Regions from separate parts of the Nocardia puris genome, predicted to be linked through region 1. Evidence: predicted binding sites of a transcription regulator. Region 1 holds the regulator's gene; the other holds the start of a gene.
The links. The regulator HspR, encoded in region 1, represses chaperone genes until heat shock. The targets are predictions, from matches to a motif close to ANNTGAGTNNNNNNNACTCANNT.
Positions count from the first base shown of each region.

Region 2: lon (endopeptidase La) is a predicted target of HspR. The motif match lies at 5,046-5,068, and genes of this name have one in related genera.

Region 1 covers NZ_CP107943.1:2,188,306-2,202,893, reverse strand. The annotation lists gene OHB21_RS09835 (DUF5666 domain-containing protein) at 1-13, opposite strand, end outside; gene clpB (ATP-dependent chaperone ClpB) at 164-2,719, opposite strand; gene OHB21_RS09825 (LLM class flavin-dependent oxidoreductase) at 2,998-3,879, shown strand; gene OHB21_RS09820 (FAD-binding oxidoreductase) at 4,154-5,311, shown strand; gene OHB21_RS09815 (FAD-binding oxidoreductase) at 5,587-6,363, shown strand; gene OHB21_RS09810 (globin domain-containing protein) at 6,368-7,537, opposite strand; gene OHB21_RS09805 (heat shock protein transcriptional repressor HspR) at 8,079-8,480, opposite strand; gene dnaJ (molecular chaperone DnaJ) at 8,480-9,637, opposite strand; gene grpE (nucleotide exchange factor GrpE) at 9,662-10,318, opposite strand; gene dnaK (molecular chaperone DnaK) at 10,315-12,165, opposite strand; gene OHB21_RS09785 (zinc-binding dehydrogenase) at 12,631-13,788, shown strand; gene OHB21_RS09780 (dynamin family protein) at 13,849-14,588, opposite strand, start outside.
Region 2 covers NZ_CP107943.1:1,829,507-1,844,094, forward strand. The annotation lists gene OHB21_RS08080 (hypothetical protein) at 1-1,266, opposite strand, end outside; gene OHB21_RS08085 (FAD-binding oxidoreductase) at 1,401-3,014, opposite strand; gene OHB21_RS08090 (peptide ABC transporter substrate-binding protein) at 3,129-4,757, opposite strand; gene lon (endopeptidase La) at 5,147-7,513, shown strand; gene OHB21_RS08100 (alpha/beta fold hydrolase) at 7,630-8,412, opposite strand; gene OHB21_RS08105 (PaaI family thioesterase) at 8,467-8,898, opposite strand; gene OHB21_RS08110 (TetR/AcrR family transcriptional regulator) at 8,895-9,455, opposite strand; gene OHB21_RS08115 (DUF1707 SHOCT-like domain-containing protein) at 9,703-10,374, opposite strand; gene OHB21_RS08120 (ABC transporter ATP-binding protein) at 10,635-12,515, shown strand; gene OHB21_RS08125 (oxidoreductase) at 12,529-13,524, opposite strand; gene OHB21_RS08130 (DNA polymerase IV) at 13,749-14,588, opposite strand, start outside.

The DNA.
Region 1 (14,588 bases):
TCGGGTTCGTCATGACTCCAGGGTAGGCCCGCCGGTCCGTCCGGCCCGGCAATCGCCGGATGCCGGGCCCGACTCGGCACGTTGTTCGCGCCACCGCACGGCCGCGCGGACACGAGACAGCGCGACCCCGACGCCCACGCCGGGCGTCGGGGTCGCGACGCACTCACTTGCCGACGATCAACCCGTCGCTCTCCAGGCTGACGCCCACCTTCACGGTGTCGCCGTCGGTGATCTCCCCGGCCAGCAATTCCTTGGCGAGGGTGTCGCCGATGGACTGCTGGATCAGCCTGCGCAGCGGCCGCGCACCGTACACCGGGTCGTAGCCGCGCACCGCCAGCCAGAACCGCGCCGAATCGCTCACGTCCAGCTTCAGCCTGCGCTGCGAGAGCCGCTTCTGGAGCTGGTCGAGCTGGATGTCGACGATCCGCTCCAGCTGCTCCTCGTCCAGCGCGTGGAACATCACCACGTCGTCGAGACGATTGAGGAACTCCGGCTTGAACGCCGAGCGCACCGCGTTCATGACGAACTCCTTGTCACCGCCCGCACCCAGGTTCGAGGTCAGGATGAGGATGGTGTTGCGGAAGTCCACCGTGCGGCCCTGGCCGTCGGTGAGCCTGCCCTCGTCCAGCACCGCGAGCAGGATGTCGAAGACGTCCGGGTGCGCCTTCTCGATCTCGTCGAACAGCACCACCGTGTACGGCCTGCGCCGCACCGCCTCGGTGAGCTGACCGCCCTGGTCGTAGCCGACGTAGCCGGGCGGCGCACCGACCAGGCGGGCCACCGCGTGCTTCTCGCTGTACTCGCTCATATCGATGCGGACCATGGCGCGCTCGTCGTCGAACAGGAAGTCCGCGAGCGCCTTGGCCAGCTCGGTCTTGCCGACGCCGGTGGGGCCGACGAACAGGAACGAGCCGGTGGGCCGGTTCGGATCGGCCACGCCCGCGCGCGCCCGGCGCACCGCGTCCGACACCGCCTGCACGGCCTCGGTCTGGCCGACCACGCGCCGGCCCAGCTCCTCCTCCATGCGCAGCAGCTTCTGGGTCTCGCCCTCCATCAGCCTGCCCACCGGGATGCCGGTCCACGCCGACACCACCTCGGCGATGTCGTCGGGGCCGACCTCCTCCTTGAGCATCACCTCGCCGTCGGCGGCCGCGCCGGAGGCCCGCTCGGCCTCGGCGAGATCCTTCTCGAGGGTGGGGATGCGGCCGTAGCGCAGCTCGGCGGCCTTGCCCAGATCGCCGTCGCGCTCGGCGCGCTCGGACTCCCCGCGCAGCGCCTCGAGCTGTTCCTTGAGCACGCGCACCTGGTCGATGGCGTTCTTCTCGTTCTGCCAGCGGGTGGTGAGCTGGTTGAGCTTCTCGCGGCTGTCGGCCAGTTCGGAGCGCAGCTTCTCCAGGCGCTGCTTGGAGGCCTCGTCGGTCTCCTTGCTCAGCGCGACCTCCTCGATCTCGAGGCGGCGCACCGCGCGCTCGACCTCGTCGATCTCCACCGGGCGCGAGTCGATCTCCATGCGCAGCCGCGAGGCCGACTCGTCCACCAGGTCGATGGCCTTGTCGGGCAGGAACCGCGAGGTGATGTAGCGATCCGACAGGGCGGCGGCGGCCACCAGCGCGGAGTCGGTGATGCGCACGCCGTGGTGCACCTCGTAGCGCTCCTTGATGCCGCGCAGGATGCCGACGGTGTCCTCCACCGAGGGCTCGCCGACCAGCACCTGCTGGAAGCGCCGCTCCAGCGCCGCGTCCTTCTCGATGTGCTGGCGGTACTCCTCCAACGTGGTCGCGCCGACCAGCCGCAGCTCGCCGCGCGCCAGCATGGGCTTGATCATGTTGCCCGCGTCCATGGCGGATTCGCCCGTGGCGCCCGCGCCGACGATGGTGTGCAGCTCGTCGATGAACGTGATGATCTGGCCCGCGCTGTTCTTGATGTCCTCCAGCACGGCCTTGAGCCGCTCCTCGAACTCGCCGCGGTACTTCGCGCCGGCCACCATCGCGCCCAGGTCGAGCGAGACGACGGACTTGCCGCGCAGCGATTCCGGGACGTCGCCCGCGACGATGCGCTGGGCCAGGCCCTCCACGATGGCGGTCTTGCCGACGCCGGGTTCGCCGATCAGCACCGGGTTGTTCTTGGTGCGGCGGCTGAGCACCTGCACCACGCGCCGGATCTCGGTGTCGCGCCCGATGACCGGGTCCAGCTTGCCCGCGCGCGCCGCCTCGGTGAGGTCGGTGGAGTACTTCTCCAGCGCCTGGTAGCTGCCCTCGGGATCGGGGCTGGTGACGCGCGCGCTGCCGCGCACGGCGGTGAACGCCTCGCGCAGCGCGTCGGCGGTCGCGCCGTACTTGGTGAGCAGCATCGTCACGTCCGAATCGCCCTGGGCGAGACCGACGACGACGTGCTCGGTCGAGACGTATTCGTCCCCCAGTTCGGTGGCCAGCCGCTGCGCCGCGGTGATGGCGGCCAGCGCCTCGCGGCCGAGTTGGGGAGTGGTGGTCGCACCGGTCGCGCGCGGCAGCCGGTCGACGATGTCCTGTGCCTCGCGCCGGACGGCGGCGGGGTCCACGCCGACGGCCTTGAGCAGCGGGGCGGCGATCCCGTCGGTCTGATCCAGCAACGCCACCAGCAAGTGCGCCGGGCGAATCTCCGGATTGCCCGCGGCGGAGGCCGCCTGCAGGGCCGCGGTCAGGGCCGCCTGGGTCTTGGTGGTGGGATTGAACGAGTCCACGCGTCACCTTCCTACTTGTCGTGTCCGCAGCGTCGAGTGCCCTTTCCCGCACGCGCGGGCTCGCGCTGTTCTCTGGGTTCAACGTCGGAGAGGTTGAGTCTGTTCCGCTCAACTTTGAAAAAGTTTCGCGCGGATCCACCGGTCGCGTCAACGCTACGCCGCGCCGCCCCCGGATGCGATGAATCACACCGTGCGTGGTGTAGGGATGACTACGGGCAACCCGCCGCTTCCGGCGCGCGCGGCAAGACAGTCCCGGTGATCTGCGAACGGAGCACGAAATGACCACTCGGCAGCCCGAATTCGGCCTCTTCCTGATCCCGGAGGCCGACAACTACGCCGGACTCACCGACCTGGCCGCCTACGCCGACACCCACGGGCTCGACCTCATCGGCATCCAGGACCACCCCTATCAGCGCCGCTTCTTCGACACCTGGACCCTGATCACCGCGCTCGCCGTGCGCACCACCCGGCTCGCGTTCTTCCCCGACGTCGCCAACCTGCCGCTGCGCAATCCGGCCGTGCTGGCCAAATCGGTTGCCTCCCTGGACATCATCACCGGCGGACGCGTCCACCTCGGGCTCGGCGCCGGCGCGTTCTGGGACGCGATCGCCGGGATGGGCGGGGCGCGGCTCTCGGGCGGCGAGGCGTTGCGGGCGACCGGCGAGGCGATTGAGATCATCCGGGCCATGTGGTCCGACGAGCGCACCGCGCGGGTGCCGGGCGAGTTCCATCGCCTCGTCGGGATCCACCCCGGCCCCGCGCCCGCCCACGCCCCCGGCATCTGGCTCGGCGCGAGCGGCCCGCGCATGCTGGCGCTGACCGGCGCGCGGGCCGACGGCTGGCTGCCCTCCTCGTCGTGGGCGACGCCGGAGTTCCTCACCGAGGCGGGCGCGCGGATCGACGACGCGGCCGCGGCGGCGGGGCGCGACCCGTCGGCGGTGCGGCGCCTCTACAACGTCTCGGGCACGATCACCGACGGCGCGGACGGCGGCTTCCTGGCCGGTCCCGTCGAGCGGTGGGTCGATGACCTCATCGCCCTGCACCTGGAGCGACGGGTGGACGGCTTCGTCTTCTGGCCCAGCGAGGGCGACGCGGCCGCACAGGTCCGCCGCTACACCGAGCAGGTCGTGCCCGCGGTTCGCGCGGCCGTTGCCCGCTGACCGGGCACATCGGGTCGTCGCGGCGGCGTCGCGCCGCTATCCTGGACAGCGGCCCAGACCCATGGGCCGAGCGCAGCGACGGTGCCGTCGGCGCGTCGACGCCATGAGCCCGTCGTGTTGGACCTCCGCAGGCAGTGAAATAGCCGAGCGATAGCTCTCGGCGGGCTCGGTACGTGCTGCGCATCCCGACACGGCCACGGACTTTTCGGGGATACTTGATCCCCGAGGACCGCCGGTTTCGGGTACGTCCCTGCTGAGAAAGGAAGCTCTCGTCGTGGATGCGCGTTCGGCTGCGCTGGTCCGCGCCAACTTCCGTTCGGTGACCGAATCCCCGGGCGGACCCGAGCGGTTGATCAGTGCCTTCTACGGTCACCTGTTCGCCGAGAGCCCCCGGCTGCGCGAACTGTTCCCGCCCGCGATGGACATGCAACCCAAGCGCCTGACCACCGCCATCCAGTACGTGCTCGACCACCTCGAGGACTGGGATCGCGCGCAGCGGTTCCTGGAGCAGTTGGCCCGCGACCACCGCAAGTACGGTGTCGAGGCCCAGCACTACGACCAGGCGGGCCGGGCCATGCTCACCGCGTTCCGCGTCTACAACGGCAACGGCTGGACCCGCGAACTGGAGGAGGGCTGGCGCGATATCGCCATCCTCATCTCGGCCGCGATGGCGATCGGCGCGAACTCCGACAAGTCGCCGCCGTACTGGGAGGCCACCGTGGTCGGTCACCGCAAGGTGCTCGACGACCTGGCCATCGTGCGCCTGCAATCGGACACGCCGGTGCCGTATCAGGCCGGGCAATACGTGCCGGTGGCGATTCCGCAGCGGCCCAAGATGTGGCGGTACCTCTCGCCGGCGATTCCCTCGAATCCCTACGGGGAGATCGAGTTCCACGTGCGCAAGGTCCGCACCGGCTGGGTGAGCCCGGCCATTGTGAACGAGACGCAGGTGGGCGACCGCTGGCAGATCGGCGGACCGCTGGGCGGCCTGCACGTGGATCGCGAATCGGGCCGCGACGTGCTGCTGATCGGCGCGGGCACCGGTATCGCGCCGCTGCGCGCCCAGCTGATCGAGATGAGCCAGCGCGGGGTGAACCCGCGCGTGCACTTCTTCATCGGCGGCCGCTATCCCTGCGACCTGTACGACGTGGAGAACATGTGGCAGCTCTCGCAGAGCAACCCGTGGCTCACCGTGGTGCCGGTGTGCGAGCAGAAGACCAACCCGTGGTGGTACCCCCACCCGCCCGCCGACGCCCCCTACGGCATGCACCGCCGCCTCATCGGCAACCTCGGCGCCGTCGTCGCCAGCTTCGGCTCCTGGTCCGACCGCCAGATCCAGATAGCCGGCTCGGCCCGCATGATCGCCGACACCAAACGCGCCCTCATCGCCGTCGGCGCACCGGAACACATCATCGCCAGCGACCCGGTGTGATGTGCCCACTCGGCCCGGCTCAGCCCTCACCTGCACGCACGATCCGCACTCTCCCAACCACATCGGGGAGGGAGCCCGACGACCGACCGTTCGCGGCCGTCTCGCGGCCCAGCGCTCGAAGCGCATGCGCGCAGCGCGAGTCTCGAGCGCTGGGCCGCGAGACATCAAGGGCCGCGAACACGCGCGCACCAGCGCGCCAACAAACACAGCCCGTACACCCATTTCGGGCTCGCCCCAACCATGACACACCCGCCTCGAAGACAGGACTCTCCTGAATGACGGACCCCCAGCATCTCGGTAACGGTGTGGCGCAACAGGAATGGACCGCGACCGTCGTCGGCCACCATCGCCTGCGTCACGACGTGGCGGTGATCCGCCTGATCGGGGAGTTCGTGCCGTTCGTCGCCGGGCAGTCGGTGGAGATCCGCACGCAGCGCCATCCCGGGGTGCGGCGCAGGCTCTCCCCCGCGCTGCCGCCGTCGCTGGACGGGAAGCTGGAGTTCCACGTGCGGGCGGTGCCGGGTGGGTGGCTGAGCGGGTCGCTGGTGGCCGACACGGAGGCGGGTGAGGAGTGGTTGATCTCCGCGCCGCAGGGGTCGTTCGCGGTGGATCCGGAGGGCGGCGAGGTGGTGATGATCGCGGGCGGCACCGGTCTGGCGCCGCTGCGCGCGCAGATCCTGGAGCTGGCCAGGCTGGCCGAACCGCCGCGCACCTACCTGTTCGTGGGCGGCCGCTACCCGCGCGACCTGTACGCCGCCGACATGCTCTACCTGTTGGCCGAGGAGCTGGAGTGGCTCACCGTGGTGCCGGTGGTGGAGAGCCTGGAGGACCCGGACTGGCCCGACGAGTGGTTCGAGCACTCCCGGGTGGACGTGGGCTTCCCCGCCGACGAACTGCTGGAGGGCACGCTCGCCGAGGTGGTGGGCGCGCACGGTGCGTTCGCCGAGCACCAAGTGCTGGTGTGCGGGTCACCCGCCATGGTGCGCGCCACGGTGGACCGTCTGGTCGAGACCGGCACCCCGGCCGAACGCATTCAGTACGAAGGACTCTGAGCGCTCAGAACAGCGGGTCGTGGCGGATGTTCTTGGTCTGCGTGCCCGCCGCCATGAGCCGGAACTTGGTGGTCTGCACCATCGAGGGCGAGCCGACGATCTGCACGTCGCGGTCGGCCCAGGACCCGAAACTCGCCACGACCTTGCCGATCTGCCCGGTCATCCGCGGCTCCAACCCGGGCCACTGCCGGTCGACCGAGCCGGAATCGTAGTACCACCAAGGGTTCTCATCGCTCTCGCTGACCGGCGTGACGGTGAGCCACTTGTTGGCGACGGCCAGATCGCTCAGCGTCTCCAGGTCGTAGAGATCGCACGGGTGGTGCCCGCCGACGAACAGGTGCACCTTCGGGTTGGTGCGCCGCTGCGCCATCTGCATGAGTTGCGCACGCAGCGGGGCGATTCCGGTGCCGCAGCCGACCATGAGCATCTTGCGCTTGGTGTTGCGCGGCACCCCGAGCCCGCCCAGCGGCGAGCCGATGTGCCACTGGTCGCCGACACCGGTGTGCCCGACGATGGCCGGACTCACCCAGCCGCCGAGCACACCGCGCACGTGGAATTCGATCTCCCCGTTGGCATTCGCGGGCACGGCGGGCGAGAGGTAGCGCCACATCCGGGGCCGCGCGGGGATCTGCACGCTCATGTACTGGCCCGCGGCATAGGAGATGGGCTGGTCCAGTTGCAGGCGGACGATCGCCAGATTCCGCAGCACCAACCGATTTTCGACCACGGTGCCCGACCACACCGCCGGCGTGGTCTCCTTGTCGGCCGCCTCCTGCATCGTCGCGCCGATGACGGCGAGTCCCTCGTCCCAAGCCTTGCCGACCTCGTCGGTCCACATCTCGGTCCCCGCGAAGCGGCGCACCGCCTCCTTCAGCGAGGTGGCCACCGCGACGTAGTGTTCGGCCCGCACACCGTATTTGCGGTGATCGCGGCCGAGCTGGGCGAGGAACGGCAACAATTTGTTCGGTTCCTCGAGCCGGTCGAGGGCGTAGGAGATGGCCTTGACAAGACGGTCACGCTGTGAATCCATCGCCGCGGGGAAGAAGTCGCGGGTTTGCGGGTAGTCGGTGAACAGGATCGAGTAGAACGACCGCGCCAGCCTCTCCGGCCCCCCTTCTTCCGCAGCAACCGCCTTGAACGTCGTTCTGATCAAAGCGACAGTCCGCGAATCCATTTGTGTCACAACCCCATTTCGCACGAGAACACAAACCGTGCCGGCGAGTGAGGTGCTGCGGGACACTCGACAGCAGCCGATGCCCACTGAGTGTAGGCGAGGTTTGCCGGGTACGGAATGATCCGTCCGAAACACACACGTGTAATTCCCCTGAACCAAGAAGCCCGCGCGCAAAATCGCCGTATAACAGACCGAAAGACCGTTCAGGAGCAATGAATTCGATCACAGATACACCAAATGCGCGCGATCCACTTTGCAAGACTCACCTGGTCAAGCCACCTAGAGCGACCCTGTGGCTACCCTCACGAGCCGCCGACCACGGCCGATGGGCAACCTCCGCGCATTCCGCGCGGAATCCGAAAATACCGACCGGTCCGCTGAATTCATGCCGACAGCAAAGGCAGCTCGACGGAATTCCCTGCGCGCCAGCAAACTTGAACACTGTTCCAGCAAACCCCGCACCGGCCGGAAAGGACAATCGGGCCCCGCCGCTTCCGAATTCCGGAGAGTTCGAAAGAAACGGGGCCCGATCGGCATTCGTTCAGCGCTGGTTGCGCGGCTTCCACACCACCAGCGCGGTACTGCGTTGCGGCGGCGAGAGATCCGGGCGGTAGCCCGCCCGCAGCCGCTCCAGTTCGGCGCGCGTCTCGGCGAGTTGTTCGCGCAACTCCTCGACCTGATTGGTCAATTCGATGATGCGCTTGATCCCCGCCAGATTGACGCCCTCGTCCTGGGAAAGCCGCTGCACCTCGCGCAGCAGCTCCACATCCCTGGCCGAATACCGGCGACCCCCACCCGAAGTGCGTTGCGGCGTCACCAGACCGAGACGGTCGTAGGTGCGCAGCGTCTGCGCGTGCATACCGGCCAGCTGCGCCGCCACCGAGATCATGAAGAACTCGGTGCGCGACGCACCCGCCGACGCCTTCTTCGGATCAGTGGTCATCACGCACCCGCCCATCCCGCACGTGGATCGAACCCGCCGGCCCGTTCCGCCTCCTGATAGCGCTTCAGCGCCTCGGTGGCGTCGGGGTCCAGCTGTTGCGGCACCGCGACCTTGACCGTGACCAGCAGGTCACCGGCCCCGCCGCCGCGCTTGGGCACACCGCGCCCGCGCACCCGCAGGATCCGCCCGTCGGCGGTGCCGGGCGGCACCTTCACCCCGACGCGGCCCTCCAGCGTCGGCACGGAAACCGTTGTGCCGAGCACCAGTTCACTGTAACTGACCGGCAGCACCAGGGTCAGGTCGTCGCCGTTGCGGCCGAACACCTTGTCCTGGCTGACGTGCACCGTCACGTACAGATCGCCCGAGGGCGCGCCGCGCAGGCCCGCCTCGCCCTGCCCGGCCAACCGGATCCGCTGGCCGTCGCTGACGCCCGGCGGGATGCGCACCGTGATGGTGCGGGTCCGGTTCTGGATACCGCTGCCGTGGCAGTCGACGCACGGGTCGTCGATGATCGAGCCCGAACCGCGGCACTCGTCGCAGGGTTCGCTGAACCCGAACGCGCCCTGGTTGCGGCTGACCACGCCGGCCCCGTTGCAGATGGGGCACACCCGGGGACTGGTCCCCGGCTTGGCGCCGCTGCCGTGACACGTGGTGCACGGCGACGGACTGGTCATCCGCAGCGGAACGGTCACACCCTGGGCGGCCTCGCGGAACCCGAGGGTCGTCTCGGTCTCCACATCGGCGCCGCGCCGCGGACGGCTCGTGGTGCGCGTGCCGCCCCGGTTGAACAGCCCGCCCAGCAGATCGCCGAGCCCGCCGTCACCGGCCGAGGCGCCACCGAAGATGTCGCCGATATTGAAGTCCTGCGAGAACCCGCCGCCCGCACCGGGACTGAACCCGCCGCGTGGGTAGCCGCCGCCGGCGAAGAGCCTGCGGGTCTCGTCGTACTCCTTGCGCTTGGCCGGGTCCGACAGCACGGCGTGCGCCTCGCTGACGGTCTTGAACCGCTCCTCGGCCTTGGTGTCGCCGGGGTTGGCGTCGGGGTGCAGGTCACGAGCGAGCTTGCGGTAGGCCTTCTTGATCTCGTCCTGCGAGGCGCCGGAGGAGACACCCAGCTCCTTGTAGAAGTCCTTTTCGATCCACTCCCGTTGGCTCACCGGGTCTCTCCTCCTCTCGCGTGATCAGTGACTGTCAGCACTGGCATCAGCGTCCGATGCCTCTGTCTCGGCCGTCTCCGGCGTCTCGGCCAGGTCGGCGACGCCGTCGGTGACGCCGACCAGCGCGTGCCGCAGCACCCGGTCACCGAAGCGGTAACCCTTGCGCATCACCACGCCGAGCACCGGGTCGTGCCCGGAGCCCTCGTGCTGCACGGCCTCGTGCAGGGTCGGGTCGAAGGGCTCGCCCTCCGCGCCGAACTCCTCGAGGCCCTGCTTGCGCAGCGCGTCGACCAGCTTGTCCGCCACAGACTTCAGCGGCCCGGACTCCAGGTCGCCGTGCGCCTTGGCCCGGTCCAGATCATCGAGCACGCCCAGCAGTTCGGTGACCACCGCCGCCTTGGCCGCGTCCACGGCGGCCTTGCGATCGCGTTCCACCCGCTTGCGGTAGTTCGCGTACTCGGCGGTCAGCCGCTGCAGATCGGCGGTGCGCTCGGCGAGTTCACGACCACCGTCGCCGGTGACGGGCGCCGCCTCGGGGGCGGTGCCGTTGCCGCCCTCGGGCGCGGCGTCCTCGGCCGCGCCCTCGCGGACCTCACCGGTTTCGGGGTCGATCTTGCGCTTGTCGACCACCGAGATCGGCTCCTGCTCGGAGGCGTGCTGCTCCGAATTCCCCTGCGTCACTTCTTCTCCGTGTCCACCGGCTCGTCCACGACCTCGGCGTCGACGACCTGGTCGTCATCGGCGGCCGAGCTCGACGCGCCGTTGCCGGACGCGGCCTGCTCGGCGGCCGAGGCCTCGTAGATGGCCTGGCCCAGCGCCTGCGACTCGGTCGCCAGCTTCTCCACCGCGGCCTTGACGGCGGCGATGTCGGTGCCCTCGAGCGCCTCGTTCGCCTCGGCGATGGCCGCCTCGACCTTGGACTTCACGTCCGCCGGCACCTTGTCCTCGTTGTCCTTGATGAACTTCTCGGTCTGGTGCACCAGCGACTCGGCCTGGTTGCGGGTCTCGGCCTCTTCCCGGCGGGCCTTGTCCTCGGCGGCGTGCGCCTCGGCGTCCTTGACCATCCGGTCGATCTCCTCCTTGGACAGGCCGGAGCCGTCCTGGATCTTGATCGTGTTCTCCTTGCCGGTGCCCTTGTCCTTCGCGGTGACGTGCACGATGCCGTTGGCGTCGATGTCGAAGGTGACCTCGATCTGCGGCACGCCGCGCGGGGCCGGCGGGATGCCGGTCAGCTCGAAGGAGCCGAGCAGCTTGTTGTGCGAGGCGATCTCGCGCTCACCCTGGAAGACCTGGATCTGCACCGAGGGCTGGTTGTCGTCGGCGGTGGTGAAGGTCTCCGACCGCTTGGTGGGGATGGTGGTGTTGCGCTCGATGAGCTTGGTCATCACGCCGCCCTTGGTCTCGATGCCCAGCGAGAGCGGGGTCACGTCGAGCAGCAGGACGTCCTTGACCTCACCCTTGAGCACACCGGCCTGCAGGGCGGCGCCGACGGCGACGACCTCGTCCGGGTTCACGCCCTTGTTGGGCTCCTGGCCGCCGGTCAGTTCCTTGACCAGCTCGGAGACGGCGGGCATGCGGGTGGAGCCACCGACGAGGACCACGTGGTCGATATCGGCGACCTTGATGCCGGCGTCCTTGATGACCTGCTGGAACGGCGCACGGGTGCGGTCGAGCAGATCCGAGGTGATCTTCTGGAACTCGGCGCGGGTCAGCTGCTCGTCCAGGAACAGCGGGTTCTTGTCCGCGTCCACGGTGATGTAGGGCAGGTTGATCGAGGTCGACTGGCTCGAGGACAGTTCGATCTTGGCCTTCTCCGCCGCCTCGCGCAGGCGCTGCATGGCCATCTTGTCCTTGGTCAGGTCGATGCCCGAGCTGGCCTTGAACTTCTCCACCAGCCAGTCCACGACGCGCTGGTCCCAGTCGTCGCCGCCGAGGTGGTTGTCACCGGAGGTCGCGCGGACCTCCACGACGCCCTCGCCGATCTCGAGCAGGGACACGTCGAAGGTGCCGCCGCCGAGGTCGAAGACCAGGATGGTCTGTTCCTTGTCGCCCTTGTCCAGGCCGTAGGCCAGCGCGGCCGCGGTGGGCTCGTTGACGATGCGCAGGACGTTGAGGCCCGCGATCTGGCCGGCTTCCTTGGTGGCCTGGCGCTGCGCGTCCTCGAAGTAGGCGGGGACGGTGATGACCGCGTCGGTGATCTCCTCACCGAGGTAGGCCTCGGCGTCGCGCTTCAGCTTCATCAGCGTGCGCGCGGAGATCTCCTGCGAGGTGTACTTCTTGCCGTCGATCTCGACGGTCCAGTCCGTGCCGATGTGGCGCTTGACGGAGCGGATGGTGCGGTCGACGTTGGTGACAGCCTGGTTCTTGGCGGGCTGGCCGACCAGTACTTCGCCGTTCTTCGCGAACGCGACGATCGACGGGGTGGTGCGCGATCCCTCCGAGTTGGCGACGACGACCGGTTCGCCGCCTTCGAGAACGGCGACGACCGAGTTCGTGGTCCCGAGGTCGATTCCGACCGCACGAGCCATGGTGGTTCCTCCTAGTTGACGTACCTGTTGTGCCGGTGCCGGGCGAGACTGCCCGCCCTGCGGCCTGTTCTTTCGTTGTGCCGCGAGACCTCGCCCCGGCACCTCACGGAGCACGGTCCCAGCAACGCTGAGCGTGGTCGGCTCAATCCTGCCCCCGCTATCGCCGGGAGTCAACTGAAACTTGAGTCGGACACGCTCAATGTTGTCGTACTGACCAACGGGTGGTGCGGGCCGGATAATTCCCGCGGCGGGGAATGTGGTGTAGATCACTTTGGTGAGATAGCAACTGGTGGGGCCGGTGATCCGCAGGCGGGGACGACCTGCTGGCGCGGGTCCCGCTGCCTACCGAGAGCACGGAGGGCGCGGGCGGCCACGAGCCCGTTCGCGCGGGTCCGTCGCTCTCGCTCCGCGTCGTGCGCCCCGGTGATAGGTTGCGGCCAGGTGAGCCGACCGTCAGGAGTGCCCATGCGTGCCGCTGTTGTCACCGATACGAAGTTCTCGGTCGAGCGGCGGCCGACGCCGCAGCCGGGCCGGGGGCAGGTGCTGCTGAATGTGCTGCGGTGCGGGATCTGCGGATCGGATCTGCACGCGCGCGCCCACGCCGACGAGATGGCCGACCTGGCGGCGGCGAGCGGATACGACGAGTTCATGCGCGCCGAGCACAGCGTGGTGCTCGGACACGAATTCAGCGGCGAGGTGGTCGATTACGGGCCCGGGTGTCGCAAGCGGTGGCGGCCGGGCACGAAAGTCGTTGCACTGCCGATTCTCCGGGAGTCCGGGAAACCCCAGCTGATCGGCCTGTCGCCCGCCGCGCCCGGCGCCTACGCCGAGCAGGTCGTGGTGCAGGAATCCATGACGATGCCGGTGCCGAACGGGCTCTCGGCCGAACTCGCCGCGTTCACCGAACCGATGGCGGTGGCCTGGCACGCGGTGCGCAAGGGGCAGGTCGGCAAGGGGCGGCCCGCGTTCGTGATCGGTTGCGGGCCCATCGGTCTGGCCGTGATCAGCATGCTGAAGGCGGCGGGCGTGCGCACCGTGGTGGCCAGCGATTTCTCGCCGCGCCGCCGGGACCTGGCGGCGGCGTGCGGTGCGGACGTCGTGGTGGACCCGGCCGTCGAATCACCGTGGGAGGCGGGGCCGAAGCCGCGGATCGGCGGCGCCACCGACCTGCTCACCCTGGCCTTCGACACCATGGAGCAGCTGCGGCGCATCCCGAACCTGCCCTGGTGGTACGTCTTCCGCGCGGCGGGCGCACTGGGGGCCGCGCCGACGGGGCCGGTGATCTTCGAATGCGTCGGCGTACCGGGGGTGATCGACCAGATCATCGCCGCCGCGCCGCCGAGTTCGCGCGTGGTGGTGGTCGGAGTGTGCATGGAGACCGACCGTTTCCACCCGGCGCTGGCCGTCAACAAGGAGATCGAGTTGCGCTTCGCCCTCGGGTACGACCCCGGGGAGTTCCGCGACACCCTGCACATGATCGCGGACGGAAAGGTCGACCCGCGCCCGCTGCTGACGGGGACGGTGGGGTTGGCGGGTGTGGCGAATGCCTTTGACGCCCTCGCGAATCCGGAGCATCACGCGAAGATTCTGATCGATCCGGGGAGCGGTGCGCTGGAACCGTGAGGTGCGACGGGGCGGATCGTCGCGTCGGCGTAGCTCCGGCGGGCTGCGCATCCGGTGAATTCATCCCGGCGGCAACGCATCCAGAATCCCTTCGGCGCTGCGCGCGGCAGTCAGGCACGCGCGGGCGGTGAGCTGGTCGGCGAGCGGGTGGCGGGCGCGGTCGCGCCACTTGCGGACGGCGGCGAGGGCCTGGGTGCGCAGAGCGTCGAGGGGCACGTCGGCGGGTAGGTCGAGGCGCAGGTGCGGGGCTATGCCGGAGCCGCCGACGAGGCGGTGCAGTTCGGTGAGATCGGCCGGGGGCAGGGTGAGTTCGTCGGTGCGCAGGCGGCCCAGCAGGCGGAGTTCGGTAAAGCCGTGCACGTCGGCGAGGAGGTTGTGCACGCGCGGCAGCAGCCCGTCGGCGGAGGTGCCGGGGTAGGCGGTGATCACCCTGGCCAGCGCGGCCAGCGCCGAGTGCGCCTTCAATTGGTCGGCGCGCTGGCCGAATTGGACGTCGAGCACCGACCGCAACTCGTCCACTCCGCTGCGGGCGGTGAGTTCCGCTGCGAGCGCGGCGGAATCGCGCACCCCGAGACGAATCAGCGTGACCGCCATGCGAATACCGAACATGCCGAAACGTTCGGCCAGCTGAGCTCGCAGCTCGGCGGGCACCGGCAGCGCTGTGTCGTTGTGCGCGAAGCGATCCGCCGAGAGCATCGCCACGGCGAGATCGTCCACCGGCACACCGGCCAGCGCCTGGAACGCGGCGAACTCCTGCTGGCGCAGCGTGGCGGCGGCGAACGCCAGCAGACCGGCCACCG
Region 2 (14,588 bases), 360 kb from region 1:
CGACGCGTAGAACATCTCCATGAACTCGCCGGGACTCAGCTCCTGCAGCTTGCGCGCCGCGAACTCGTCGATCTTCTTCGCCTGCTCGCGCGCGAACTCCTCGTCCTGCACCATGCTCGGCGCCAGGCTCACCGCCACACCCGCCGCGCCGACGGTCAGGTTGTCGAACTGCCGTTTGCCGAAGGCCGCGCGCACCATCGAGTGGGTCGGCCCGAGCTGGCGGTGGATCTCCTCGGCGATGAGCCGTTCGATGAGCTGACGGGTCTTGTCGCCGTTGGGGCCCTCCAGCAGTTCGGCCGACAGGTTCGGCAGCGTGAGGACCTGGTAGGCCAGCAGGTGCGCGAGATCGGTCGCGGCCTGCGGCTGGCGCTTGGCCAGCAGGGCCTGGCGCCACAGGTACTTGTAGCGCGGCTGCGGATCGCCCGGCTCGAACACCATCTTCACCGCGATCACGTTCACGATCACGCCGATCGCCGCCGAGGCCAGCAGCACGATCACCCAGGCGGGCACCCAGCCCAGCACCGGGATGTCGTTGTGCACGTGCAGGTAGAGCGCGAGCAGCAGGCCGAACGGCGCGCCGAGCAGGCCGATGCGCACCATGAACTTCAGTTCCGGCTCGGCGATGGTGGTGGTGAGGTCCTTGAGGATGTTCGGGTTGTCCCGCAGGTAGCGGATGACGAAGCTCTTCACGTCGATGAGCTGGTCGATATTGTCGCCGAGGGATTCGAACGCGCGCCGGCACAGCGAGGGCAGCTGCCGCTCCACCCGCTGGTAGATCACCTGGCGCATCTGGCGCGGCATGCTGCGCCACAGGTCCGGGTTCTCCCGGTGCATCATCTCGTCCACGACCTGCTGTACCTGCGGGCGCGCCAGTTCGGCGATGTAGTCGGCGATGACGTCGAGGTCCAGCTCGTGGATGAAGTCCTTCGGGTTGCCGATCCGCATGAGCGCTTTGTCGACGCAGATGCTGGCCATCTTCTCCGCGCGCGCCGGGATGAAGCCCTGGAAGCCGAGTTGGCGCCCGTCACCGGAGAACGTGGGCAGCACCTGCACGCGGCGCGGCAGATACGGGTACAGGATGGACAGCCCCGGCACGCGGAAGCCGCGGAACTGTACCGGCCAGAACAGCATCAGCACGCCGGTCCAGTTGGTGAGCCAGCCTGCGGCCGCCGCGAAGATCGGGAAGCTGATCAGTTCGACGGTGAATTTCGACAGCCCTGTCAGCTCCTCCCAGTCGATGAACACTCCGGAGGCGAGTGTGGTCATCCTGGGGTCCCCCTAGTGCCGTGGGTGCGGAGCGCGTGTCGGAGCACCCCACATTCTCATTGCGCTCGCGAGGGTGTCAACGCCGCGGCCGCACCGTCACAGACGGTGCGGAATCGCGAGGTCGCGGGGGTGGTTCAGGCGGGGCCCACCGGGTCGACGAGGACGCCGGGATTCAGGATCCCCGCCGGATCCAGCGTCGCCTTGGCCGCGCGCAGGGCCGCGGCGAACGGGTCCGGCCGCTGGCGGTCGTACCAGGGCCGATGGTCGCGGCCGACGGCGTGGTGATGGGTGATGGTCCCGCCGGAGGCGGCGAGCGCCTCGGAGACGGCGGCTTTGATCTCGTCCCACTGCTCGACCGTGCGTCCCCAGGTGCCCGCGGCATAGATGCCGAAGTACGGGGCCGGGCCGTCGGGGTAGACGTGGGTGAAGCGGCAGGTCACCACGCCGGTCACGCCGGTCGCGCGGAAGGCGTCGTTCGCCGCGGCGAGCACGGCGGCGCGCAGCGCGTCGAATCTGTCCCAGGTGCAGGCGGTTTCGAAGGTCTCCACGATCATCGACCGCGCGGCGAGCGCGTCGCGCTGGTAGGGCATCCGCAGGAACGACGAGCGCCAGGTGTCGGCCGCGCCCGCCCGCGCGCTCGACTCGGCGGAGTCGGTGACGCGCACGCCGTCGGGCATCGTGCCGCCGTGCTCGCGGCAGATCTCCACCGCGCGGCGCATGGACGCCTCCACCGGGTGGTCGGCCGATTCGAAACCGAGCACCAGGACGCCGCCGGAGGTGGCGGTGCCCGCGTTGAGGTACGCCTCGGCCGGATCGAGCAGGCGGCAGTTGGCCGGGAACAGCCCGGACTGCGCGATCGCGCGGGTGGCGGCGACGGCCTTGTCGTAGTCGTCGAACACCACCGACGCCCCCGCGCGCCACCGCGGCCGTTCCTGGACGCGCATCCACGCCTCGGTGATGACGCCGAGGATGCCTTCCGAGCCCAGGAACATCCGGTCCGGGGAGGGGCCCGCGCCCGATCCCGGGAGCCGCTGCGATTCGCCCGTGCCCAGCGGCGTCACCACGCGCAGGGATTCCAGCAGGTCATCGATGTGGGTGTAGACGGTGGCGAAGTGCCCGCCCGCCCGCGTCGCCAGCCAGCCGCCGAGCGTGGAGAACTCGAAACTCTGCGGGAAGTGGCGCAGCGTCAGCCCGTCCGGGCGCAGCGCGGCCTCGATGTCGGGGCCCAGCATGCCCGCCTGGATGCGGGCCGCACGGCTGGTCCGGTCCACCTCCAGCACCCGGTTCATCCGGCCCATGTCCAGCGCGACGCTGCCCGCGTACGCATCGGCCTCGCGCAGTTCCACCCCGCCGACCACCGACGTGCCGCCGCCGAACGGCACCACCGCCACCCGGGCGCGGGTACACCAGTCGAGCACGTCCACCACGTCTTGGTCGTTCTCCGGACGGATCACCAGGTCCGGCACGTTCGTCACCTGCCCCAGCAGGCACCGCACCACATCGCGGAACGCCTGTCCGTGCGCGTGCGCCACCCGATCGGTGAGATCCCCGGATGCCAACCGCGCCAACGACTCCGGCGCGCGCGCCCGGCCCTCTCCCACGCCGAGCGCTGTCACGTCCGGCGGCTCGTGCGGTGCGAGATCCGCGCCCGGCAGCATCGCCCCGACCCGCCGGGTCAACTCCTCCCGCTCGCTCCCGGTGACCGCCCCTTCCACGGTCCCCCAACCCCACCACGACCTCGTCGTCATGCCACGTCCTCTCCACCGGATGCGAATTGACTAGAGGGTAAATTACCTCAAATTCAACTGGCAAGGGTGCGCACGGCCCCCGACGGCGTCCGCCGGGGGCCGTGGCGCGCCCGCTCAGGATGCCAGCGTCACCGTTTCCAGGTCGAGGTCACGGAACGGCGTCACCACCACGTCACGCAATCGGTCCGACCAGCCTGTCTGCACGCCGGGCACCACCAGCGGAATCGCGGGCATATCGCGCAGGATCAGCCGCTCGGCCTCCTGGTACAGCGGCCACGCCTGCTCGTCGGTGACCGCGGAATCGGCGCGGGCCAGCAGCTCGTCCACGGCAGGGTTGCTGTAGGCCCCGGTGTTGGACGACCCGCCGGTGCGGTAGAGCGGATTGAGGAAGTTCTCGATCGACGGATAGTCGGCCACCCAGCCGGTGCGGTAGAGCGTGGTCATCTGCTGTCCGTTGATCTGCCTGCGGAACTCGCTCAGCGTCGGTACCGGCAGGAACCGGCACTCGCGATCCAGCGCGGCGGTGATCGAATCGCACACCGCGGTCAGCCATTTCTCGTTGGCCGAGTCGATATTCGACATGATGTCGATCGGGCCCTGGAATCCGGTGCTGTCGAACAACTCTCGCGCTTCTCGGGGACGGTGCGCGCACAGGTCGCCGCATTGGCCGGTGGTGCCGCCGCGCACGCTGGCCGGCGCGAGTCCGTCGGCGGGCAGTCGATCACCGGTGAACACCGCGTCGATCACACCCTGCCGGTCGATCGCCATCGAAATCGCCTGGCGTACCCGAGGATCGGCGAAGCGCGGATCGTAGAGCGGGAAGGTCAGCGATTGCAGGCCGGTGCCCTCCCTGGTGAAGTGACGCCCCGCCAGGTCCCGCTTGTAGCGCCCGCCCACCAGCGCGTCACCGGGCAGGACCTCCAGGAAGTCGAGCCGGTTGGCCACCACGTCGGCGTAGGCGGCCTCCAGCGTCGCGTTGAATCGGAACTCGGCGCGCTCGATCGAGGGGCGCGCCGCGCCGGGATACCCGTCGTGCCGGGCCACGACGATGCTGGAACCCTTTGTGTGGGAGACGAACTCGAACGGACCGTTGCCCACCGGACGCGCCAGGTAGCCCGCGCGGTCGTCGAAGAACTTCGCGGGCAGCGGCGCGTAGGCGAGGTGGCCCAGGCGGGTCGCGAAGCTCGGCAGCGGTGCGGCCAGGGTGACGACGAATCGGTGGTCGTCGAGGAGGCGCAGCCCGCGCAGTTCCCGCGCGCTCGGCTCGATCGCCGGGTCGAGCGGGTGCACGGCGTCGAATCCGTCGATGACGGAGAGGAATCCGGCGCCCAGCTGTTCGTTCGGGCGGTACGCGGTGTGATTCCACGCGTCCACGAAACTGCGCGCGGTGACCGGGGTGCCGTCGTGGAATGTCCAGTCGGGCCGCAGCGTGATGGTGAAGATCCGCGAGTCCGTCGTCTCGATGGACTCGGCCACGGCGTTGCGCGGCGCCGCCGTCTTCGGGTCGTAGTCCACCAGACCCTTGAACAGCGTGCGCAGGATCTTGGAGCCGCCCGCGTCGGTGGTGTTCCCCGGGACGAGCGCGTTCTCGGGCTCGGTGGTGTTGAGGGTGAGGGTGTCCGCCGCCGCCGGTGTCATGGCCGTGGGTGCGGTGGTCTCGCTGCCGCATCCGCCCACCGTGGCGACCAGGGCGGTCGCGATACAGAGGGAGGCGACGCTGAGCGCGAGTCGAGATGTTCGCATCGGTACTGCCTTTCGTGCGTGACGCAAGGCACGCTCCGGCAGTGGCCCGGCGCGGCCCACACCCAGTGCAGCAGCGCCGGACGATGACCGACATGGGTCGTCCGGCAGGACAATCAAACCCGGTCAACCGTCCAGGGTCGCGGGTACCCGTGGCGGACCCGAGCACCATTGATCACCACCGCCCCGGAGAACCGACCGTCAATTCCCCGGCACAGGGCTGTCGCGCGGGCCCGGACTTCGCTCTGAGTGAACTCGACTACATCGCCGGAACAAACCTCCGGGGCTCGGGGTTGAGTAGGCATCGCTCAACTTTTGGAAGGGTCGAAGACGTGACTACACCTCAGAATCTGCCGGTGCTGTTCCTGACCGATCCGATCGTGCTGCCGGGCATGGTCGTGCCCATCGAACTGGACGAATCGGCGCAGGCGGCCATCGACGCCGCGCGGGCCGGCAAGACCGAGGCCGTGCTGCTCGCTCCGCGACTGACCGAGGGGTACGCCTCCTATGGTGTGGTCGCGAGCGTCGAGCAGGTCGGCCGCATGCGCGGCGGCGGGGCGGCCGCGGTGCTCAAGGCCGAGCGCCGCGCCAAGATCGGCCACGGCGTCACCGGGCCGGGCGCCGCGCTGTGGGTCGAGGCCGAACCGGTCGAGATTCCCGCCCCTGATGGCCGCACCAAAGAGCTTGCCGCCGAATACAAGAAGCTCGTCGTCTCGGTGTTGCAGCGCCGCGAGGCGTGGCAGATCATCGACGCGGTCAATCAGCTCACCGACCCGTCCGCCATCGCCGACACCGCCGGTTACGCGCCGTACCTGACCCCCGATCAGAAGCGCGAACTGCTCGACACTCCCGACGTCGCCAAGCGGCTCACCACCCTCATCGAGTGGACCAAATCCCACATCGCCGAGGCCGAGGTCACCGAGAAGATCAGTGACGAGGTCCGGGAGAACATGGAGCGCGGCCAGCGGGAATTCCTGCTGCGCCAGCAGCTCAACGCCATCCGCAAGGAACTGGGCGAGGACGAGCCCGACGGCGCCGACGACTACCGCACCCGCGTCGAGCAGGCCGACCTGCCCGAATCGGTGCGCGAAGCCGCGTTGCGCGAGGTCGGCAGGCTGGAACGGGCCAGCGATCAGAGCCCGGAATCCGGCTGGATCCGCACCTGGCTCGACACCGTCCTGGAACTGCCGTGGACGGTGAAGACCACCGACTCCACCGATGTTCCGGGCGCCCGTGCGGTGCTGGACGCCGACCACCACGGCCTGGACGAGGTCAAGGATCGCATGGTCGAGTACCTGGCCGTGCGGGCCCGGCGCGCCCAGCGTGGCCTCGAGGTCGTGGGCGGCCGCGGGTCCGGCGCGGTGCTGGTGCTGGTGGGCCCGCCCGGTGTCGGCAAGACCTCGCTGGGCGAGTCCGTGGCACGGGCGTTGGGCCGCAAGTTCGTTCGCGTCGCCCTGGGCGGCGTGCGCGACGAGGCGGAGATCCGCGGGCACCGGCGCACCTACGTCGGCGCGCTGCCCGGCCGCATCGTGCGCGCCATGAAGGAGGCGGGGTCGATGAATCCCGTCGTCCTGCTGGACGAGATCGACAAGGTCGGCTCCGACTTCCGCGGCGATCCCGCGGCGGCCCTGCTCGAGGTGCTGGACCCGGCGCAGAACCACACGTTCCGCGACCACTACCTGGACCTGGATCTGGACCTGTCCGACGTGCTGTTCATCGCCACGGCCAACGTCATGGAGACCATCCCCGGCCCGCTGCTGGACCGCATGGAACTGATCACCGTGGACGGCTACACCGAGGCCGACAAGGTCGCCATCGCCCGCGACTTCCTGGTGCCCAGGCAGCTGGAGCGCAACGCGCTGACCGCCGACGAGGTGACCATCACCGAGGAGGCGCTGCGCGAGATCGCGGCCAATTACACCAGGGAGGCCGGCGTCCGACAGATGGAGCGCCTGATCGCGAAGGCGTTGCGCAAGGCGGCGACTCGGCTCTCCGAGGGTGAGAATGCCTCGGGCGCGGCGACACTCGGCTACGACCCGGAACTCGGCTACGACGACGTCCTCGAAAAGTCCGTGGCCGCAAGCCCTTCGGATACCCTGACCATCGGTCTGGGCGATCTGAAGGACTACCTGGGCCGCCCCCGCTTCACCCCGGATTCGGTGGAACGCACCGCGGTTCCCGGTGTGGCGACCGGACTGGCCGTGACGGGCGCGGGTGGCGACGTCCTCTACATCGAGGCCAACGCCGCCGAGGGCGAGCGCGGACTCACCCTCACCGGTCAGCTGGGCGATGTCATGAAGGAGTCGGCGCAGATCGCCCTCACCTACGTGCGCTCGCACCTGGAGGAGATCGGGATCGAGCCGAAGGTGCTCGACCGCGACATCCACATCCACTTCCCGGCGGGCGCGGTGCCCAAGGACGGCCCCTCGGCCGGCGTCACCATGGTCACCGCCCTGGTGTCGCTGGCACTGGGCCGCCAGGTGCGCGCGGATGTCGGCATGACCGGCGAGGTCACCCTCAACGGCCGGGTCCTGCCCATCGGCGGCGTCAAGCAGAAGCTGCTCGCCGCCCAGCGCGCCGGACTGAAGACCGTCTTCATCCCGGCCCGCAACGAGCCCGACCTGGACGAGGTCCCGGCCGAGGTCCTCGAGGCCCTGGACGTGCGACCCGTCGCCGACGTCGCGGACATCCTGGCCTACGCCATCGAACCGGTCGCCGAACCGGCGCTGGACTCGCGGCCGTTCGCGGCTACGGCCTGATCAGGACGGGAGCCGGGCACGGAATGTGCCCGGCTCTCGGCGTTGTCGGGAAAAGGTGAACCCGCCCCCGGAGGGAGCGGGTGGTGTGTGGCCCATCGCGCCAGAAGCCGACAGAGTCAGGACAGGAATTCGCGCACCGCGGGCGCGACGTGCTCAGCGGGCGCGCCGTGGTCCTGCCCGTCGAGCACCCGCAGCCGGGCGTCCGGCAGCAGCGCCGCCAATCGCCTCGCCGCGCTCGCGAAGAACTCGGGACTCGCCCCGCCCAGCAGGACCAGAGTGGGGGTGGTGATGGTGCGCACCAGGTCGTCCGGAAGCGCGCCACCGGAGTCGAAGTCGTCCATCACCAGGTGGTCGTGCAGCATCGTCGGCGCGACGGCGAGCATGCCGGGATCGTGCGCGGCGCCCTCGACCATCTCCGGCGGCATACCCGCCTCGGCGAGAAAGAGTTTCACCGCGTCGCCGCGCCGGTCGTCGGCAAGCGCGGCGCGCACCTGTTCGGCGAGCGCGCGGGCCTCGGCCCTGCCGCGTTCGTCGTTCTCGCTGTAGGGCGGTTCGTGCAGCACGGCGCGCGTGATCGGCAACCCGGCCGCCAGCGCGCGCACCACCAGTCCCGCGCCCGACGAGTGCCCGTAGACCGCGGCCGAGCCGCCCGCCGCCTCGATCAACGCCGCCAGATCCTCCACTTCGCGCCGGACCTCGTAGGGCGCAGTGTTCCCGCTCTCGCCGCGCCCGCGCCGGTCATAGTTGATCACCGTGTACCGCCCGGCCAGCGCCTCCGCCAAGCCCGCGGTCGTCGGACGCGCGCAGAATATGCCGCTCACCAGCACCAACGGCGGCCCCGAGCCCACGCGGTCGAACGCGATACGGGTGCCGTCGGCCGAACTCACGAACTCCGTCACTTCGACTCCTTCCTTCCCTGATGTGGACGGTGCGGGGCGGCGGAATTCATCGGTTCAGGTGTCGGCGAGCGCGCGCTCCACGGCGCGGGTGGTGCCCTGCGCGACGGCGCACAGCACCGGGTCCTCCCCGGCCCGCTCGGCGTAGATCTCGCAGCTCACGACCGCTTGGCGGCGGGTGGCGCCGGTGACGGTCGCGGTGGCGCGCAGGCGGTCGCCCGCGGCGGGGCGCAGGTAGGTGATGCTGAATCCGCCGGTCAGCACGTTCGCGCCGAGCACCGTGCCCGCGGCGAAGGTGAGCGCGTTGTCGGCGGCGTAGGCGAGCACCCCGCCGTGCACGAAGCCGAATTGCTGTGCCAGTTCGGGACGGATCGGGATCACCAAAGTGGCGGTGCCATCGCCGAATTCGGCGATCTCGGTGCCGACCAGTCCCGCGAAGGCCTGGGCCGCGAGGACCTTCCTGGCCAACTCGATGTCGATGGCGTTCATCGTCCCTCCGTCCCCAGCGTGAGCCACGCGGCGTCCGCCAGTTCGCTGCCGACCTCGATGGGCGCGGCGCGCACGGCGCCGTCCACCCACTGTCGCGAATACTCTTGCGCGGGACCGAGCCACAGTGCGTAGACCAGATCCAGGCTCAGATCGCGCACCGCCCCGTAGTTCGCGTGAGTCCGCCACCACCGCGAGATATCGGTCAGGAAGCGCCGATTGGTTTCGCTCTCGCGCACGCCGGGTGGGCGCGCGGACATGAGAACCTTTGCGCGGTACTGATTCTCGGTCACCCAGCGCAGATGCTCACGAACTCCGCCGGTAACCCCTTCGCGCGCATCGGAACTCGCGCTGACGGCGACCCAGAAGTGCTGCTGGTAGTCCTCCAGCGCGTGCGCCCACACCTGCCGGTACAGATCCGCCTTGTCGGGGAAGTGGTGATAGAGCGCCCCCACGCTGGCCCCGGCCGCCTCGCGGATCTGCGCGAGCGTGGTCTCCAGCGCGCCCACCTCGGCGAACTGGCGTTCGGCCGCGAGCAGCAACCGATCCCGAATCTTCACAACCAGAATTAAATTCTGTTTCGAGGGCGGGCGCAACCCCCGTTCCCGGCGCGAACGAGCCGAGCGATCCGCTCCTGGGCGTCGATCGAGCGCGGACCGGGCGCGCGCCTACCCGATTCCGGGCGGGAGCAGCTGGTCGGGCGAACGCGCGTACCACCGCCATAGTGAGGGCACTCGGCCCTGACGAGAGATGCTCACGGCTACGGAATCGCACGCGATGGGGATGCGGCGTCACCCCCTCCGGAACTCACATCGGTCGTCCGCGCACCCAGGACCAGAACCCGCGCCGCGGCGAGCGCGCCTTGACCGTACCCGATCCCACGCGCCCGTCCACCCTGATCCGCGGCGTCCCCGCGACCGGCAGTCCGCGCACCTTGCTCCGCGCCGAGCCGCTGCCCACCCGCACCGCGTCCAGATCCACCTGCCACCCGTTGGGCACGATCAGCACCAGGTTCCCCGACCCGACGTCCGCGTGCACCCGCACCTCCCGATGCGGACACCACGCGCTGGTGAAGTCGATCTTGATCGTGCCCGACCGGCATTCCGCCGTGATCTCGGTCGGCACCGTCCACGGCCCGCGCTTGTCGAGACTGCCGCTCTTGGTGCGCAGTTCGATCGGTTCGGCCGCCCCGATATCGGGCAGGTCGGCGGTCACGGTGGCCAGCTCGGCGCGGGTCTTCGCCGCGTACACCGCGATCAACCTGCGGTCGAGCTCCATGAGATCCAGCCGCCCCTCCTCCAGCGCGATATGCAACCGCCGCGCCGCCACCTCCCGCTCCGCATCCCCCGCCCGCACATCGGGCAGCGAGTCCGGAAGCGGCGCAGGCAGGTTCGCCGGCGCGTCGGCGCCGACGTGCGAGTCCGGAAGATCCCCCGCCCGCCCTCCGGATATCCGCTTCGACGCATCACCGCCGCTCATCCGCGAGCCCTCCTCGGCTCCGTGTGCTCGAGCCGCAACCACCGCCGCACAGGTTCGCCCTCTCCGTCATAACCCCCACCTTGCCCGCTCCAACCACGGACGCGCACGTCTTCGCGAGGAGAGCCGCCGTGCTCGCGCCGATCCCGGCCCCTTTTCGCTGGCAGGTGAATCTCTCTCGGAAGATCGTTGACCCTAACCATCGTTGAGGTTTTAGTGTCGGCGGTGCGGCGTTTAATCAGCCGCGGCGAGAGGAAACGGTTGTGAGTATCGAGTCGGTGGCGTGGAGCCAGATGTATCGGCGCATGAACGCGCCGGAGGAGAAGCGGGCCTTCCGGATGGCGACGGCGCGGCGCATCGCGCGGTTCGCGGCACCGCATCGCGCGCGGATCGGGGTGTTCCTCGCGTTCAGTGTGGTGTCGGCGCTGCTGGCGGTCGCGACGCCGGTGCTGGCGGGGCGGATCGTGGACGGGATCGTCGGCGGGGCCGCCGCGCGCGTGGTGGTGCTGCTGGCGTCGGCGATCGCGGTGCTGGCCGTGCTGGACGCGGCGTTCGGCCTGGTGATCCGGTGGTTGTCGGCGCGGATCGGCGAGGGTCTGATCCTGGACCTGCGGCGCGCGGTGTTCGACCACGTGCAGCGGATGCCGGTCGCGTTCTTCACCAGGACCCGCACCGGCGCGCTGGTGAGCCGGCTGAACAATGACGTGATCGGCGCGCAGCGGGCGTTCAGCGACACGCTGTCGGGCGTGGTGGCGAACCTGGTGACCTTGCTGCTCACCCTCGCCGTGATGATGAGCATCTCCTGGCAGATCACCCTGCTCGCGCTGGTCCTGCTGCCGGTGTTCGTGATCCCGGCGCGGCGCATGGGCAACCGCCTCGCCGACCTGCAACGCGAGGCCGCGCGCCTCAACGCCGCCATGAGCACCCAGATGACCGAGCGGTTCTCCGCGCCCGGCGCGACCCTGGTGAAGCTGTTCGGCAGGCCCGAGCAGGAGTCCGACGAGTTCGCGCTGCGCGCCCGCCGTGTCCGCGACATCGGGGTGCGCACCGCCATGCTGCAGACGGTGTTCGTCACTTCACTCACGCTGGTGTCGGCGCTGGCCGTGGCGCTGGTGTACGGGCTGGGCGGCTGGTATGCGCTGCGCGGGCTGCTGGACGCGGGCGCGGTGGTCGCGCTCTCGCTGCTGCTGGCCAGGTTGTACGCGCCGCTGACCGCGCTGGCCAACGCGCGCATGGAGATCATGGCGGCATTGGTGAGCTTCGAGCGGGTGTTCGAGGTGCTGGATCTGACGCCGTTGATCGAGGACGCGCCCGACGCGAAGCCGGTGCCGGAGGGCCCGGTCTCGGTCGAGCTGGACGGCGTGACGTTCGGGTACCCGTCGGCCGACAAGGTGTCGCTGGCCTCGCTCGAGGAGGTGGCGACGCTGGACACGCGCGGCGGTGTGGACGTGCTGCACGATGTGTCGCTGCGCGCCGAGCCCGGTCAGCTGGTCGCACTCGTCGGCTCCTCCGGCGCGGGCAAATCGACCATCGCGCAACTGGTTTCGCGCCTGTACGACGTGGACTCCGGCGCGGTGCGATTGAACGGCACCGATGTACGCGAGGTGAGCGCGCGAGCGCTGCGCGAGACGGTGGGCCTGGTCACCCAGGACGGGCACCTGTTCCACGACACCATCCGCGCGAATCTGCTGCTGGCCCGACCCGAGGCGCACGAGGACGAACTGTGGGACGCGCTGCGCCGCGCCCGGCTGCACGAGCTGATCTCCTCACTGCCCGACGGGCTGGACACCGTGGTCGGCGAACGCGGCTACCGCCTCTCCGGCGGTGAACGCCAGCGCCTCACCATCGCCCGCCTGCTGCTCAAGCAACCGCGCGTCGTCATCCTCGACGAGGCGACGGCGTCCCTGGACTCCACCTCGGAAGCCGCTGTGCAGGAAGCCCTTTCCGAAGCGCTCGAAGGACGGACGGCCCTGGTGATCGCCCACCGCCTGTCCACGATCCGCGCCGCCGATCAGATCCTGGTCCTGGAGCAGGGACGCGTCGTCGAACGCGGCACCCACACCGAATTGCTCGCGGCGGGTGGACGTTACGCCGAGCTGTACCGCACGCAGTTCGCCGAGGAACCGGTGCGGATCGCGGCGTAGGGGGCGCGCCGTTTCAGAACTCCCCCGCGACGCCGAGAACCGTACGCCCCGAATGGGTTCCGTTCTTGATGGAGTGCAGCACCTTCTCCACGTCGGTGATCGGTGCGAAGTTCTCCAGGGTGGTGAGGTGGCGGGGGCGGAAGTCGCCGGCGAGGCGGGCCCAGGTGTCGCGGCGCTTCTCGATCGGATGGTTGACCGAGTCGATGCCGAGCAGGCAGACGCCGCGCAGGATGAACGGCATCACGGTGGTGGGCAGGTCGTGGCCGCCGGTGAGGCCACTCGCGGCGACCGCGCCGCCGTAGCCGATGGAGCTCAGGATGTAGGCGAGGGATTTGCCGCCGACGCTGTCGACCGCGCCCGCCCAGCGCGCCTTGGACAGCGGGCGCGGTTTGGCGTCGGGATCCTCGGGGAGGCGGCCGATGATCTCGTTGGCGCCGATCTCGGAGAGCAGGTCGGCCGAGTCGGTCTTGCCGGTGGAGGCGATCACCTCGAAACCCAGACCGGACAGGATGTCGACGGCGACGCTGCCGACACCGCCGGTCGCGCCGGTCACCAGGATGGCGCCGTCGTCGGGGGTGAGGCCGTGGTCGAGCAGGGCGCGCACGCTCAGCGCGGCGGTGAAACCGGCCGTGCCGAGGGCGGCGGCGTCGCGGGTGCTGAGCCGCTCGAGCTTGACGACCCACTCCGCGGGCACGCGCGCGTACTCGGCGAACCCGCCGTTCTGGGAGACGCCGATCTCGTAGCCGTGCGCCACCACCTGGTCGCCCGGGGCGAACTCGTCGGTGTCGGAGGCGACCACCTCACCGGTGATATCGATGCCCGGCACGATCGGGTATTTGCGCACCACACCGCCACCGGGCGTGATCGCCAGGCCGTCCTTGTAGTTCGCACTGGAGTAGTGCACCTTGATCGTCACCGCGCCCGGTGCGAGGAACTCCTCGTTCACCTCCTGCCGGGTGAGCACGACCCCGCCGTCCGACTCGTGTGCGACCATCGCCCAGAACTCCATGCGCTCGAGCATACGAGCCCGAACGCCCGCGCGGGAGGAAGTGCACAGTCACGCCTGACTCCGCCTGGGGCACCGAGTGAGCGATTCGGCGCTTGTCGGGGGACGAAGCGATACTGGGATTGCCGCGTTCCTGGGGTGCGGAAGTGAAGCCGGGCCTCCTGATGGAATCAGGCACCCGGCTTTCGCATTGTCTCGGGGCCGATCGATGAGCGCGGGCGAGCCGCTCACTCCTGGGGGGCGAGTTCGAGGCGGACGCCGAGCAGGCGGGTGGGGCGGGTGAGGTCGAAGCGATCGATGATGTCGAGGGCGGCGGCGGTGATGGTGGGGATGTCGGCGGTGGGGTGGGGGAGTTTGGACTGTTTGCTGCGGGTGTAGAAGGTGTTGGTGCGGACGGTGACGGAGACGCGCAGGGTGATGCGGCCGGCCTCGGCCATCTCTTCGGCGACTTCGGTGGCGATGCGGGCGACCTGGGCGCGGATCTCGTCGGGATCGGTGAGGTCGTGGGGAAATGTTTCGGATTTGCTGCGGCCCAAGGGGATTCGGGGTTCGGTGGTGACCTCGGTGTCGCCCTTGCCGTGGGCGAGGACCCAGAGGTAGGGGCCTGTTGTGGGGCCGAAGGCGGAGGCGAGCCTTTGGCGATCAGAGGCCATGAGGTCGGCGATGGTGTGGATGTCCAGTTCGGCGAGCCGCGCGGCTATGCGATTGCCGACGCCCCAGAGGGCGTTCGTGGGCAGGTCGGCCATTACGTCGCGCCAGTTCGCGGCGGTCAAGCGGAACATTCCGTCGGCGGCACCCGCCCCCGGCGCGTCGGACGATTTACCCGCCGATTTCGCGAAACCTGTCGCGAGCTTCGCGGTGAGTTTGTTGTCGCCGATGCCGATCGAGCAGGTCAGGTCCAATTCGGCTATGGCGGCGCGGATTTCGCGGGCGAGGGCTTCCGGGTCGTCGGTGTCGGCGGCGAGGAATGCTTCGTCCCAACCCCACACCTCGACCTGTCCGGGGAAGCTGCGCAGGACGTCCATGACCTCGTCGGAAGCGTCCTCGTAGGCCGCCATGTCGAGCGG